One region of the Wujia sp. genome, then DNA from elsewhere that is predicted to be linked to it. Evidence: riboswitches for the same ligand, from Rfam matches in the RefSeq annotation. Region 1 holds a riboswitch; the other holds the start of a gene.
What was found. A riboswitch is a leader RNA that binds a small molecule or an ion and turns the genes downstream of it on or off. The one in region 1 is predicted to bind cyclic di-GMP.

Region 1 (8,515 bases):
CTTAAGACGTACTATTTTTCTTGATATTCCTTCCACCAACCGATAATCTATTGCATATATTTTTTTCTCTGTAAATCCATGTAAATGTGTAGTTCCAAATGCTAATGCATTTGTTTTATAGAAAAGCATTTGACTTTTTAAATACGACGCTTCAAGCTCCTCATAATCAATATCGCCCTTCAACCACTTCCGTACCGGCATTCCTATATACAATGAAAACTCTAGCCAAAACAAGAATCCGAACAGGCAAAGTCCAATGATAGCCATATAATAACGTCCTAAAGGAATAAGACACAAGGTGCAAAATATTAGGAACAATGGTAATATCATTTTGACAAGATATTCCCGTCTTTGAAATCTTTTTAATAAATCCCGTTTCATGTTTTGATATTTAGGTTTCTCAAAAGGGTGCTCATTAAGATAGGCTACATATTTCTCATGCCATTCAGGGCTTTCAAAATAGCCGCCATTCATATATTGCGCCTTCGTCTCATGCGCTTTCATATCTGCTTTGCTTTCTTTACAATACGCATAGATTAAATATACAACGAGCATCGGACAAACAATACATGCCGCACACTTTCCAACCACATCTCCTCTGCCAAAAAACAGAAATAATCCCATAAGTACTGTAAAAACGATATATACAACCAACGATTTCTTAGTCATAGCAAATGGAAATTTGTGATTTGTTCTCATGTAATTCTATTCCCCCAACTACGAACTTCTTTCTCTACTTATCAGGCACACTGCCTCACAATGTTCCGTCCACGGAAACAAATCCACAAGCGCGATCTTCTCCACCCGATACATCCGCTTGCTCTTCAGGTATTTCAGATCCCGCGCCAGACTTTCCGGTCCGCAGGAGATATACACGACCCGCTTCGGTGCCAGCTTACAGACGGAATCAAAGAACTCCGGTGTGCTGCCACTGCGCGGCGGATCCAAGAATACAACATCCACATCGGTTCCGGCTTCTGCCATACCAACCATGAACTTGCCCGCGTCGCCATCATAGATCCGGACATTCTTACAATCGTTACGCTTCACGTTCGTGATGGCATCCTTCGCGGCTGCCTTGTTCAGTTCGACACCGATCACCTGTTTCGCATGGTCACTTGCCACGATTCCGATCGTACCGGTTCCACAGTACGCGTCCACGGCCACCTCTTCGCCGGTAAGGTTTGCATATTCCATCGCCTTGTTATACAGGAACTCAGTCTGCACCGGATTCACCTGATAGAAGCTCGTCGGCGAGATCTTGAAAGTCTTCCCGCACAGCTTGTCTTCGATAAATCCTCTGCCGTACAACACTTGATTTCGCTCGCCAAGCACCATACTTGTATCCTTGTCATTGATATTCTGCACGATCGTCGTGATCTGCGGATGCGCTTTGACAAGTGCCTTCGCAAAATTCTTCTTCGATGGGAAGATCGGTGACGCCGTCACAAGCACAACCATAACTTCTCCGGTCGCATGTCCGGTCCGGATCATCACATGGCGCAGCAATCCATACCCACTATCTTCATTATAGACAGTAATCTTAAAGGAAGGTAGCAACCCTCGGATTGTCTCCACAATCTCCTGTGCCAGACGATTCTCGATCTTACAATCATCCACCGACAGCACCCGGTGCGTTCCTTCTTCATATACACCCGCCAGAATCTCGCCATTTCGCTTATGGTGAAATGCCGCATTGACCTTGTTCCTGTAATGATATGGTTCTTTCATGCCGATAATTTCATCCACGGAACCATATGGAGCAAGTAGCTTCTTCACCTGATCGGTCTTGATCTTTAATTGCTCCGCATAAGACTTGTCAATATACTGGCACCCACCGCATTTCTTCGAGATCGGGCAGACGGATTTATTTCCTGTATGTCCGTTCTCACTTACATGTACATGCTTCTTAGATTGTTCACCACTCTGCTTGTATCTTCCCTGCTTTGTCATCACTTACTCCTGCTTCATCTGTCGTTCGGCTTCATTGACACAATTCACTGCATTTAAACATCTCGGATATCCAATGTATGGCAGGCTCTGTGAGATCACACGCATCAACAATTCCTTGTCATTTCCGATTTTCATATTGCCCTTTGCATGTGCAACCACCTGCATATCACAGCCACCCTGTGCAAACAAGAAACAGAACGTTACCAGTTCCCGTTTTGCAAGCGGCAGACGGCTTCCCGGATAATCATCCCCGAAATAATTCTCCTTCAGCCATTTGTTGATATGGCTGTCCTTCCAGACTTCCTTCATATGCTCCTCAAAGATTCCCGTCTGCTCCGCAAACTTCTCCTCCTCGGCAGCTTCCGCACCTGCACCGGCAGCCTCCGGCTCATCCGAAGCAGCCTTCTCCAACCGCTCCTGTTTCGTCATGCCCAGGCGACCCTGCTTGGCTCTTGTCGAATCCAGAAGCGGAAGTTCAATTCCCTTTGCTTCCATAACGACATTTGTAGCAACCAGAAATGGCCAGACTCTGCCCATACCAAGATAATCTACAGACTGATACACAATCTCCTTAATTACCATCGGTGACAGACCACTGTCCAACGCCTTCGCCACAATCACCTTATACGCATCTACGCCCTGGCATCCAATCAGGGATGCCAGAATTGACATATACCTGGTCTCGTCATCCAGCTTGATTCCATTCTCATTTACGATCTCCGTAAACGCAAAACGTTCAAAGCGCTCCATAAATTCTGCATCTGTCTCATATAAATTCATAGTAACAACTCCTTCCCAAAAAACCTGTCTCTCATTATTCCATGTTGCATGCAGCTCCATGAAGTTCTCGTATCATGTCTGCATGCACAGACACATCCAACTATAATGATTATATCACATTTCACACGTAAAAAAAGTATTGCTTTCTCAAACGAAAAAGCAATACTCTGTTCTTTTTATTCAGCACCTGCGATACCGCGCAATCGTCCGCAGCATCTTCTCTGTATTTAACGGCTTTGTAAGCTGCTCACTCATTCCCGCAGCTCTGGTTCGTTGCGCGTCTTCTGCAAATACATTTACACTAAGTGCCACAATCCCTATCGTGCGCGCATCTGCACGTTTCTGCCCACGGATAATCCGCGTAGCTTCCAATCCATCAATATTCGGCATCATGACATCCATCAGGATCACATCATAGGTATTCTCCGGTGCGCCAAGATATGCCTCCACTGCCTGATACCCATCTGAAACTGCATGCACCTTCGCTCCTGCATCTTCCAAAATGAATTTCACAACATCCCGGTTTATGTCATTATCTTCCGCAAGAAGAATCCGCATATTTGTTACATTCGACTGCACTGTTTCTCTCTGCATATTTCCTTCAAACTCATCACGTGTGACCTTCTCAAAAGGAATCGTGACAGTAAATGTGCTTCCGACATTTTTTCTGCTTTCCACGCGGATATTCCCATCCATAAGGTCAAGAATACTCTTCGTTATCGCCATGCCAAGTCCGGTTCCCTGATAACTGCTACGCACATCCATTGCTTCCTGCACAAACGGTTCAAAGATATGGTCAATAAACTCGGGCTCCATCCCAACTCCATTATCTTCAATTGTGAATTCATACACAACACGAGCCACATTCTGCATCGCGATGCGGACTTTGAACTTTACCATACCCTCATAACGGTTATACTGAATCGCATTTGTAAGTATTTTTTCCAGCATTTGCCGCACATGTATCGGGCTTCCATACACGCGGGAATATCTGATATTTTCTGCAATATCCGCCACAATCGTTATTTTCTTTCCTTCTCCCCGCGCCTGTGCAAATGCTATCATCTCTGCAATGACATCTGCCATATAAAATTCTTCCTGCACCAGCACAGCTGAGCCGTCCTGCAGCTTACACATCTCCAGTGCATCTCCAAGCAGCTTCATCAGATAATTCGTTTCCGTCGTTGTCTTCACACGGTTTGCTCTCATGAGCTCTACATCTTCATAACTCCGCTCGCCTATATCCATCATCCCTATGATATCATTTAACGGCATACGGATATCATGCGACATACGGGATAAAAACTCCGATTTCGCAACATGCGCTTTGTGTGCCTCCTCAAACGCCTGTGCCAAAAGCTTCATCTGTCCGTGCTCTTTCTGCGTGGTTCTATGATGTTCGCGAATATAACTAATATGCGTTCCTGCATCGCGTAACAGCATAGTTGTAAGTTGCCCGAATTCTGTTTCCGGATTATCCAGTCCCAGAAAACCATTCAAACGATTCTGCGACATAATCGGTACTGCAATCGCTGTATGAACACCTCTCATCTGCAGAAATTCATACTCAAACGGCATCTCATTCTGCACATCATCTATGCTGGCAATCAGTACACCGTCTCCCTGTTCAAACCGTTTTTGCCAGCATGGTATCATCTGCACAGAGAGCTTCTGCAGCCGTTTCTGCAAGGAATGTACTCCCTCTTTGCACCACTCAAACGTGTTTCGATAGCCCCTATGATCCAGAGATGCCCAATCGAAAATATACACACGATCTGACTGCGTATATTCTCCAATCTCCTCAAGTAACTGCGGAATCTGCATATCTAACTGCTGCTCTGACATCGAATGATCCAGCGTCAACACCTTTGCAAGCACCGCCTCCATATTCATTATTGTCTGCTTGTACTCATCTCTTTTGTCCATGTACATCCTACCCTTATCAAAAAAAAGCATTATACCTACCCTATATGGCAATACAATGCTTCTGAAATAAACGTTACGTTATACGTCCGTGCAACTGGCTGCCATCTTACAGGCCCTATAGCTTTGCGTCGCAATCTTTCGATTGTTTTGCCACATATTTGCTTATACTATCGAAATAGTAACACATACTATTATTAATTACAATTGTACAATATTACTAGATTCTTACACCAAATTTTATGAATCTTTAAATATCCGGTAATAATCCATGTGCAATTGCATTTTATATTTCTTACATCCGGCAGGCCCACAGACCACCGATCTGCAGCCCTGCCATCCAAACTAGGAATTATTCTTTTTCTGAGAGTTTTCCTCCTCTTGTAAACTTATGAACATTCTGCTATGATGATTTTAAATCGTACCCTAAGGGACAAGTCAATGGGAAATTTGATTTTTCCAGACAGAAATCGCGAATAATTCGCGTTATCTGCAGAAAAGACTTGATTGTATGGGATTGATTATTCGGATTATATTTAGACAGAGATTCGCATCATCAAAAAAAATACCGATTTTATCAGGAGAATTTCTATGAGAAAACAAAGTGAGGATTTATTTAAAATCGGCGAGATCGCCAAGATTCTGGGAGTGACACGAAAGGCCATCCTTGTCTATGAAGAGATGGGGTTGCTGACACCTGCGGTAAAAGATGAAGCAAGCGGCTACCGCTATTATACTGCGGATAATATGACACAGATTCGCGCCATCCGCTCGTTGCAGACACTGGGACTTTCGCTGGCGGAAATCAGAGAATATTACTATGATACAGAAAACCTTGACCGCTATCTTGACCGCCTCATGGATCTGCGGGCAACCTTGGACCGCAACATCCATCTGCTTCAATTGCGCGCGGCAAAACCGGGAGACTTAAGCGTGCACCGCGTCCGCCTGCCCAGGCAGGTGTGTTTCTGCCGCAGATACCAGTGTACAGATGCGAAGGACGCCGCCATCAAATTGCGGGATACCTATATTGCCGCTGCCAGGACAGGAAAAATGTCCCTGAAAAGCCGCATGTTTACTATACGTATAGGTTCCTCCTGCAAGGAACTCGATCTGCTATGCTGCATCCCTGTCTCGGAAGATTTTGTGGGAGAAGAGCGGATGGAGTTTGCGGAAACGTCTGCCTTGTGCATCTACTATCGTGGTGCTTACGAAGGAATCAATACCGCGATCGACGCCCTGCTGGCATATGTACAGGAAAATAAAATTCAGGCAACCGGCGGATTCCACTGTATCTATCTCGAAGGGCCTCCAAACCGCAAAGACCATACAGAAGACTACATCACGCAGGTTGCCCTGCCCTTCTCAGAGAATAGTGGGGGATGTTTGTAAATAATTACATTTCTCCCCACTATCCATCTCTTGTTCCTTATTTATCGATTATGTCCACCTGACAGGAACGCATCGTCACAAGTGCTGCCGCATGTGCTTCCGGTGTCACACCTGCACAACAGCCTGCATCCACGCGCACCGTGGCTTCCGGATACATGGCTTTCAGTATAAGGGCGTTCGACACGACACAGATGTCCGTGCAGACTCCAATCATTTCAATATCCAGATCCGAACCATCCGCAGTCTCACTCGCAAGGACATCCTTCCAACCTAAAAACCCGAATGTCGGCTTGTCAACGGCCTTATATTCCGAAGTGATTCCATCGGTAAGCTCCGCACAGATCTGCCATCCATCCGTCCCTTTGATACAATGTGGAACCGGCAGATGCTTTCCCTCGTTCGTCTGCATATAATCTTCTCCATGTGTATCCCGCGTGAAAATGATCTCCTTACCAGCACGATCATACTCTCTTATTTTCGCCTTCACCTCCGGCAGAATCGCCTGTGCTTCCACTGACGCAAGTGCACCTGTTACAAAGTCTTTCTGCATATCTACTACAATTAAAATGTTTCGCATCTGTGGACCTCCTTTTCCTACACCTCACGGTGATCGATCACACGCTTCGCCTTCTTCTCTGTTCGCGGTAATGTTCCAACCGGCACAACATTGATCTTCGGTGTAACACTCATCTTCGACTTGAACAGATTTTTAATCGTCTGACCTGTCTGCTCGAAGTCCACACGGCCTTCCGCCTCAACAGTCACCATGATGATGTCTCGGTTGTGTGCCTCATCATGCGCGATGTTAATGTTGTACTCGCTCGATACACCATCGACCATGCCGAGAATCTCCTCCACCTGACTTGGGAACATATTGACACCATGTACCTTGAACATATCATCACTACGTCCCTTAATTATATCAAGACGCGGATATTTGTTACCACATGCACATTCGCCCGGAATAATTCTGGAGATATCATGTGTCCGGAATCGCAGAAGCGGTGCGCCTTCCTTGACAAGTGTTGTTATAACAATCTCTCCTTCTTCTCCGTCCGGTACCGGCTGAAGTGTCTTCGGATCAACAATCTCAATATATACGTAATCATCCCAGTAATGCATACCCGCATCTTCATCACAGCTGATTCCGATGCCCGGTCCATAAATCTCCGTCAGACCATAGATATCATAAAGAGAAACTCCAAGCTCCCTTTTAATGTATTCCCGCATCTTCTCACTCCAACGCTCGGAACCAAAAATACCTTTCTTCAGATACAGTTGATCGCGGATTCCTCTTTTATTGATTTCCTCCGCCAGAAGCAATGCATACGAAGATGTCGCAGTAAGGACGGTCGATTTCAGATCCATCATCATCTGAATCTGCTTATCTGTATTACCCGGTCCCATCGGAATTGCCATTGCGCCAAGCTTCTCACAGCCTGCCTGAAATCCGATTCCCGCCGTCCACAGACCATAACCGGCTGTAATCTGAATATGATCTTTGTTTGTGATGCCTGCGGTTTCATAGCATCGTGCAAACATAATCGCCCAGTCATCCACATCCTTTGCTGTATAAGGAATGATGACCGGCTTACCTGTCGTTCCGGACGAAGAATGGATTCGTACCACCTCCTCATCCGGTACCGCCTGAATTCCAAGCGGATAAGCATTTCGAAGGTCCGCCTTGCTGGAGAACGGAAGCTGCTCGAACTCCTCCTGGCTTGAAACACCTGTGATTCCTGCTTCTTTGTAAATCTTTCCGTAATAGCTGTCGGTCTGGATCAGACGCTTAATCTGTGCGTCTACCTGCGACAACTGTAACTCTGTTAATTTCATAGTTGGTTCCTCCTCCAAATACGATTTATAATATCGACTTATTATACGTAATTTTCTCTATCACAACGTTTTTCCGCTTCCCACTTCCACGCCTGCGTAAAATGCCGCTTTGTTTGTCTCTACATATTTTGACGGCACGCGTCTTTCAAGCTCTGCAAGCACGGTTTCCTTGCTGATTCCAAGCCGTCCGCTTCCAACTGCCACGCCCAGAATAGCAATATTGAAATATCGTGACGAGCCAAACGGTGCACAGATTTTCTCTGCATCGATTACGATACAACTGCATTTCTTCTGCAGATATGCAATCATCTCAATGCCGTCGTACCCGGTATCCTGCAAAGATTCTGTCACCGGTTTTACCGGTACACGATTCACGATCACGATTCCATCCTTTTTCAGATACCCTAAGTTCCGCACAGCCTCCGCCGGCTCAAATGCGAGAATCATATCTGCTGCCCCCTGTGGGATCAGCGGTGCATATGCCTCCCCGATACGCACATGGCTCGTCACCGAACCGCCTCGCTGTGCCATACCGATTGTCTCTGCCGAATGAACTGCCGAACCTTCATCCATCGCCGATGCCGCAATAATTTTGGATGCCAGCACGGTTCCCTGTCCACCGACACCACAG
Region 2 (8,515 bases), on a different contig from region 1:
CAGAACATGCTTTCCACGCAGGGGTTCTACTATATCAGATACATCTGCTGTTTCTATCTCCTGGTTGTAATATTTCTTATCCGCTATTTTATGCATCAGCGTAACTGTAAATACGGTTCCTTTTCCCAGTTTGCTTTCCACTTCAAGACTGCCGCCCATCAGATCAACCATTTTCTTTACGATTGCCATTCCAAGACCGGTTCCTCCGACTTTTCCGGTCGTTGTATTATATTCACGGCTGAACGGTTCGAATAACGTTGGAAGATATTCCTCGCTCATGCCAATACCGGTATCCGCTACCTCGGATTTTATCTTTATATATCCTTCTTTTTCACATGGCAGTTCCTGTACAGTGATTGTTACATCTCCACCTCTCGGAGTGTATTTAATAGCATTACTGACAAGATTTACATATATTTCCCTTATTTTTGTACCATCACACAGGATATTTCTATGTGTAACCTGCATACTGCCGCTTAGATGAATTTCCTTTTCTTCCGCTTCCGACGAAAACGTACTTATGATTTCATCTACTACCTCGCCAACTCTCTCATAATTCTCATCTAGGTTCATCTTGCCGCTTTCAATCCGGGCCATATCCAGTACATTATTGATGATGGACAATAACAGTTTCCCGGATTGTTCAATTTTCTTCTGATAATCCAGTTGCTTTGGTTCTGTCAACAGTGATTTCATCAGCTGGTTATATCCCAGGATCACGTTCATCGGCGTCCGGATGTCGTGGGACATATTATTCAGGAATTCTGTTTTGGCTTTATTGGCATTTTCGGCAGCAGCATATGCTTTCTTCAGCTTTTCTTCCTGGTCACGCTCTTTTTTTATCAGACAGTCAATATTTCTTGTTCCGACTACAGCCATCCTTGTTCCATCTTTTTTCTTTACGTATGCCACTCTTACCTGATAATATTTAATCCCTGTTTCCGACTTAAACTCGTATGTCAAGGAATAATCCTCTTCCTGTGAACGCAGGGCTTCCAGACCCAGCTGCTTTTCAAATTTTCCGCTGGTGTTATCAGATACCATCGTCTTGGCATAAGAAGGAATTATTTTTGACCATCTCTTCCCACATTTTCTGCAAAAATCCGAAATAATCTTTCCACTCTCACCTAACTCGCGATAGGGAAACACCTGATCCTTGTCCAAATCTACTGCGAGAACAGAGAAATATACTTTTCCAAGACCTTCGAGAATCTCTCTTTGAAACTCTATCTCCTTCTCTTTTTTAATAATTTCATCTACAGAATAGAAACCAAGGATAATCTTAAAATGCTCTTCCTCATCGGATAGTCGTATTGCTCTTGCCAGGAAATGTGTGGAACCCGTCCCATTCGGTATGGTCTTATGATAAAGCTCTATATTGTCCTTTTCTTTTAATTCGTTCATAAGATGATCCGGCAAAAGTCTTTCCAGATACTCCGGGGCAGATTCTTTGATCAGAACATTTTCAAAAAAATATCGGACTCTCTCCGAATAGCAGTTACTCCCACAAACTAACTGCTGCTTTTCTTCAGGGGCATTGTGTATAAAGGTATCCCCTTTTACCACTTCAAATGTATCCTGCTTTAAATCACACAAAAGTACCGTTGTATAATCCATGGTCAAAGCTGATAAAACCCTGTTACGTTCGTTTAGAATCCGGTTGCTGTATTCCTGTTCTTTCTCTTTTTTCTCTTTTTCCTTCACAAAATCCGTAATATCTGTAATATTTCCCTGAAAAAAGGTCTGGTTCCCGGATTTCACCAATGTTGTGGCATCTGTGACCCAGTGATAGCCATCCTTTCCAAGCACCCGGTAAATCTGATCCTGCCCGGTAAATCCATTCCCGCATGTATCAAGAATCCGGATAGCATATTCTGCGCAAAGATTTCGGTCATCCGGATGCAGCATATTATCAAATTTATTATCGAATTCTGTCTTGATCTCTTCTCTGGTCCACCCGAGAATCGCAAGAAACCTGTTACTGATATATATAAATGGGTGACCCTCCTCCAGGGAACATCTGTGATAACCACCAGGCATTTGATCGATCGTCGCCTGCGACAGCATAGTTTGCTCTTCCAATTTCTTATGTCGTTCCACGAAAGATGTCATATCATAGCAGGCACTGATAATCGCCAGTTTTCCCTCCTCTGTCCGCATGACTTTTCCTTTATCAACCGTCCAGAACCATGATCCGTCTTTTCGTGACATACGATATGTGGTCTCATAAGTTAATCCCTCATAATACTCATCCCCGATATCCTTTAGAACCTGTCCTCTGTCATCAGGATGAATCGTATTAATAACTTTTCCGTCAATTGCTTCAACCAATTCTTCCACTGTATCGTAACCAAGCATCCGTGCCATCTCTTCATTGGCATAATAAACCGGAAACTCATCCTCACAATATCCACCGATTAGTCCGCTGGTTTCCCCCATGGACATAAAATCTGCAAGCAGCTCCTTTTGTACTTTGTCTGAGATTATTAACTGTTTCATATTTCTCCCCTTGTATCGGTTTTTATACTTCCTACCGCCTCTTCCAACGTCTTCTTATCAACCGGTTTGAAATACAAGCTTCATACCGGCTAACCCCAAATTACATACATTTTTCTTTCCTGCTAAACTTATTATGACTATTTCAACAAAAAAAGACACTCCCAAAAACAGACAGTGTACATAGTTTCATGCAACTGGCTGCCATTTTACAGGCCCTCTAGCTTTGCGTCACAGACTTTCGTCTGCTTTGCCCACAATTTTTTTATTATACTCTTCATATTTTTTAGTGTCTATGTTTTTTTGCATCATCGGCAAAAATTGAAAAAATATCTGCAAATCCATCAGAGAACCGTCAACTTTCCCTTAAAATTCATACTTTCTTAACTCACAATTCTTTATCCCAAATGCTGCAAATTCCTCGTTCGTCATATCACGGAAATACGACTCAATAATACGTGAAATTCCGTTATGTGCCACCAACAGGTACACCGTCCCTTCGCTTTCCGCTTCTTTCTTAATATCATCCAGCAGATTATAGATTCTCTGGGAAAGCTTCAACATGGACTCCCCACCACCATAACTGTTGACAAACTGCGCCTTGGCAACAGAAAATTCCGCACCATTTCGCGGGGTGGACTCATACCGTCCAAAATTCTGCTCCTTCAATCGCAGCTCTTCCTCTGCCGGAACGCCGGTCACTTCTGCGATATGCTTTGCGGTATCTGCCGCACGCACGAGCGGTGAATACAGAATCTTATCAATATGGATTCCTGCTGCCTTCATCCGTTCACCCAATTCTTTTGCCTGTGTATGTCCAAGTTCTGTAAGTGCAATATCCGTCGCGCCACAGATTTTATTCTCTACATTCCAGATTGTCTGTCCATGTCTTGTAAAATAGAAGTATGCCATCGTATCTGTTCCTCCTGTCTTTTCTACCAAGATACTACCATATCTAATCCTTAAATTCCACCGCATGTTTCCGCTTCCAGATCGGGAAGAGATTCCGCTGGCAGATATAATTCTCACGCTCTTTGATTCCAACCGCGTGAAAAAATGTCTTCCACATATCGGTATATTCATCCTCGTACTCCTCCGTCTTCCGAAGCGTCTCAAATTCCGCATCGGTCAGATAGCGCAGGTAATTCGTCCCATCCTTCGGATGTACACACGCGGTCTTCCTTGTATCATCAATGATCATCCAATGCTCCGATGGCATACGATCTGCAAAATGTCTGCCAACCAGCATGATCACATCGCTTTTCGGTTCCAGATGACTCACATAGACTTTCCCATTTAACGACTGAAACCGCGCAAATTCCCGGAAATGGTGGCTCTCATTCCCCACCTTCCGCCGTAGCTCCAATATCCGCATCACATGCGGGTTCGTATAATAATCAAGCACACGGCAGCCAGCGGCGAATCCTACCCGCAGGAAATTATAGATTACCTGCAATGCATCTTCCTCTGCGGAAAGCGTCGCATAATAGACATCCAGATACGCCTCATCCGAGATATCTCTCCGGATGGAACGGATCACCTTCTCTGCCTTTTTGGCATCGCCGTCCACATGAATGTACTCATCGAACATCGTCTGTTGAAATACCGGCTCTTTCTTCACTTGTATCTGATCATGACCGACCTGCAAGGCTTCCACCCATGCATCATAGATGCAGGTCATAATATCCTCCAGCCGGTCTTTACATGTATATATCTTCATAACTACAATCTACCCAATTCCGAAATCCGCCAGAGACATCTGCGTGAACGATTCATTCGCATGCTCTGCCCTCCATATATCCTTCTGGTCGACGCCGGTCAACTGCCTTGTGATATACCCTTCCTCGACCGGTGTGTGATACATCTGCCTGCCGTCGCAGGTAATGAAATATTGCGCCCGTTTCAACACGACACCCATCTTCTTCAAGGAAGCGAAATCCAGCCTGCCATAACGTCTTGCATATGTGATCCGCCCTGCCGATTTCGGTCCGATGCCCGGCACACGCAAGAGCATCGCATAGCTTGCCGTCTGCACTTCCACCGGAAATTGCTCCAGATGCCGCAGCGCCCAGTCACACTTCGGATCAACCAGTTCATTGAAATTCGGCTTCTCTTCCGATAACAATTCTCCCGCCTGGAATCCATAGAACCGGAGCAGCCAGTCCGCCTGATACAACCGGTGTTCCCGCAGGAGCGGTGGCGGTGTTCCAATCTGCGGCAATACTTTATCCTCATTCAGCGGAATATATGCCGAATAAAAGACTCGCTTCAAATCGAAGCCCTGATACAACTGCTGTGTCGTCTGCAGCAACGTATAATCGCTCTCGCCGGTTGCCCCGATAATCATCTGCGTGCTCTGCCCCGCCGGTGCAAACCGCCGCTTTAATTTCGACATATCAAGTGGTGCAAGCTGGTATGCGTTGTCCCATGTGAGAGCGCTATCCAGAACCGTTCCATTCATCTTCGCAGCCAAAGCCTCAATCGTAGATTGTGCCTGATCATGCATGGTCTCTCCATTCCCCGACCGACCGTTCCGCTCTTTTTCCTCTTTTAATTTTCCTGCATCCAGTTTTCCATTTGTAATACTATTTGATTCTACAACACCATCCTGTACAGCAGACCTGTTTCCATAAGCACTCGCAGACTCCCGAACCACTGCCCCATCCGCAGCGATTTTCCCTGCGTCCTTCTCCTTCATCAATCCATCTGCAAACTGCTTCTTTGACGCAGTCCCGAAGATACTCTGACTTAAGAACTGATTGCCCTTGCTCCGCTCCATGTGTGCGGATTTCCCGATTGCCATCCGATGGGACGCAATCGTGTTCCGCACCTTTCCCATCGGATCTAAGATTGTCTGCATCGTCTTATTCGGTGCCAGTGTCCGCAATCCTTCCTCTGTCGGCAGCTCCATATTCACGCTGATACGGTCTGCCAGATATCCCGCTGCCGCAAGCAGTTCATCCGATGCACCCGGAATCGTCTTCACATGGATGTATCCGTTAAAATGGTATTTCGTCCGAAGCAGAAGCAACGTCTCACACATCTTCTCCATCGTGTAGGTCGGGTTCTTCAGAACACCGGAGCTTAAGAACAGGCCTTCAATATAATTCCGCTTGTAAAACTCCACCGTGAGCTCGCAGATCTCCTGCGGCGTGAAGGTCGCGCGCTTCACATCATTGCTTGCGCGGTTGATGCAGTATTTGCAATCATAGACGCAGTGATTCGTCATCAATATCTTAAGCAGGGAGATACATCTGCCATCCGAAGCAAAGCTGTGGCAGATGCCGCAAGCTGCCGCATTGCCAAGTTCTCCTTTCTTCCCCCGGCGATCCGATCCGCTGGACGTGCACGCCACATCGTACTTGGCAGCATCCGCAAGAATCTGCAGCTTCTCCTGTGTTGTATATTCTTCTATGTAATTGTTCGTCATTTCTATACTCATAGTTTCATTATACGAACAAATGTTCTTGATTGCAAGGACTTTTGCAAACATTTGTTTGCATTTGTTCAAATTTATCTGAAAACAGCAAAACAGGCGATGCAGAAATTCCACTTCGCCTGTTTTTAGGATTACGCCACCACCCGTTTCTTAGCCGACACGATATTTGCCACAATAATATAGAACGCACCATATCCAGCCATCGCCAGCATATTGATAAATACCGGTCTCAGTGCAGATACACTTACCGTCTCCAGCGTCTTAAGATATTCATTCGTCTGAATATACCAGTACGCCGGGAAGATACGACCCACGGCAAGCACGCCATCCGGCAGCCACTCAACCGGGATAAATGCACCACACAGAAATGCCGAGCCAAGTGCCACAACATTCACGATTCCATTGACCGCCTCCTTGTTGTTGAAGATGCTTGATATCAGGAATGCCATTGTCAATGCACACAAGGTGAATACGAACGAATTTGCCAGATACATGGCTCCCTGCGCACTGAACATTACCTTCCCGACGATCACGAAACTGATCAGACTGTAAAACAACCATAATGCGATTGCAAAAAGCAGATTCGATGCAAGCAGGATCGCATTGTGCTTCTTATAATTCATACTGCTGACCGTGATACGTTTGCGGATTGGCAGCTCCTGGAAACTCGTAAGCACCAGACAGATCACGAAGATCGCACCGGCAAGCAGACTGTAGCTTGCAAAATTATAATAACCCGCTGCCTTAGACATACTGTTTGTATCAAGTGTCGTCGTCACATGTACGGTTGATGTCTGTTCCAAAGTCTGCGTGATATCCTTGCAGACTTCCTCCTCATTCAGAGATATGTTTATTTCATCCGGATTCGCCTGCAGTGCGACATCCACGTAGTTTTGCTGTATGGCAAGATAGCTTTCAACCATCATCTGTGCGAAGCTCGCATCCGCGGTCTGGCTGCTCTTATATCGAAGTTCCGGGTTTTCGCCGTTCAGTACCGCCTGCCGGTAGCCCTGTGGAATATAGATTACAAATGCCACCTGCCGGTAGAAGATTGCATCGTCGATTTCCTCCTCGCTTTTCAGTTCCTTCCGTTCACAGTGCGCTGCGATATAATCCGTAAAATTCTTCGTGATTCCGACATTTTCATCCTGATTCACAATGACGATTTCCGGCTTGTCTGCGGTGAACTGACTCGCCGTATCCCCACTTTTTGCGTTGATGCCACCGAACAATAAAAGCAGCACCGTATACAGGATCACCATGCCTTTACATTTGTTCAACACATGCAGAAATGCTTTAAATACTGTCATACTTCTGCCTCCTTAATCCCTGCGCGGACACAAGCAGCATGAAGGCAGAGAAGATTCCAAGACTCGCTACATCCATCCAAAAACGCTTGTCCACACCATAATAATACAGCGCATAATATCCATCCGTGATCATCGCCGCCGGGTTGATCTTGTCTAAGAACGGCACGTGCTTCTCGATGATATATTTCATGGTAATTCCCATCATGCCAGACAGGAAACAGCACGCCATCGTGATGCCGATCAGGATTCCAAGCTTTCCATTCTCGCCGGTCTTGACAACCGTTGTCACCATAATCGCAAGCGTCAGCCCCGCCAGACTTCCCGCAAGTGCCAGCAGGATCACATATGGCAGATTCTCCCCGTAATCGACTTTCATCACAAAGATCGTATACACAAACAGAATCGCAAGCCCGATCAACTGCGTACAATATGCAGCAAGCAGAGAAGAAAACATCGTCTTTGCCTTACTGATTGGAACGATGGCTGTACGCTTTCCGAGATTCCCCATGTTCGGCAGATTCCGGCTCAGCGCTGTCATTCCAAGGATACCGCCATACAGACACGCCATCGCAATCAATGTGTAATACTCAATCATCGTATAACTCATATTCGCACGGGATGCATCGACCAGGTTCGACTTTCTGCCTGCAACCTGCTCCATTACATCTTTGTAGAGCATCTCGATATCCGGCATAGCGCCCTGCTCAATCTCATTTTGTACACGTTTTTCCATGATTGCAGAGGTATGTACGATCTCGTCCACCACATATTGAAGCACCGTCTGGTTGATGCCATTTTCGTGAATCCAGATCTCCGGCTCCAAGCCATTCATGTACAGCACGCCGTCGACATCCCCATCCGAAAGCAGTGTATCCGCTTCGTCCTTCGACACATACACCGTATCAAACATCTGCTCATCGCCTGATTCATCACTCAAAGTCTCAAATGTCCGGCGGAATGCTTCATTTCCCTGGAAATCCTCGTTATCGATAATCGCAATCGGGATCACGTTCAGCTTCTCGCTGTTCTCGATATTGGAGAACGCCAGCTTGAACATCGTGCCAAGCACGAGCGGGAATACAAATGTCCAGAACAGAAGCATCCGGCTCCGCATCAGGACTTTGAATGTATACTTAAAGTTATGTCCAAACATCAGTCTCTAAGCTCCTTTCCGGTCAGCTCCAGGAACACATCGTTGAGCGTCGGCCGCTCAGAGAAGATCTTGTTACAGGTGATTCCCGCCGCACTCAGTTCCTCGATCAGCTTCGCC

Region 2: it holds a riboswitch for cyclic di-GMP, as region 1 does, so the genes downstream of both, ACZQK9_RS04470 (ATP-binding protein) here and ACZQK9_RS06795 (hybrid sensor histidine kinase/response regulator) in region 1, are expected to answer to the same signal.

What each region holds. Positions count from the first base shown of each region.
Region 1 is NZ_DBMFCD010000005.1:157,801-166,315, forward strand. Features, by position in the region: gene ACZQK9_RS06780 (hypothetical protein) at 1-699, opposite strand, end outside; gene rlmD (23S rRNA (uracil(1939)-C(5))-methyltransferase RlmD) at 718-1,953, opposite strand; gene ACZQK9_RS06790 (carboxymuconolactone decarboxylase family protein) at 1,957-2,733, opposite strand; gene ACZQK9_RS06795 (hybrid sensor histidine kinase/response regulator) at 2,914-4,659, opposite strand; cyclic di-GMP riboswitch class I at 4,746-4,821, opposite strand; gene ACZQK9_RS06800 (MerR family transcriptional regulator) at 5,248-6,048, shown strand; gene ACZQK9_RS06805 (cysteine hydrolase family protein) at 6,086-6,625, opposite strand; gene ACZQK9_RS06810 (phenylacetate--CoA ligase family protein) at 6,643-7,884, opposite strand; gene ACZQK9_RS06815 (indolepyruvate oxidoreductase subunit beta) at 7,945-8,515, opposite strand, start outside.
Region 2 is NZ_DBMFCD010000003.1:85,945-94,459, forward strand. Features, by position in the region: gene ACZQK9_RS04470 (ATP-binding protein) at 1-2,499, opposite strand, end outside; cyclic di-GMP riboswitch class I at 2,686-2,761, opposite strand; gene ACZQK9_RS04475 (histidine phosphatase family protein) at 2,863-3,408, opposite strand; gene ACZQK9_RS04480 (TIGR03915 family putative DNA repair protein) at 3,452-4,216, opposite strand; gene ACZQK9_RS04485 (putative DNA modification/repair radical SAM protein) at 4,226-5,938, opposite strand; gene ACZQK9_RS04490 (ABC transporter permease) at 6,067-7,245, opposite strand; gene ACZQK9_RS04495 (ABC transporter permease) at 7,232-8,398, opposite strand; gene ACZQK9_RS04500 (ABC transporter ATP-binding protein) at 8,398-8,515, opposite strand, start outside.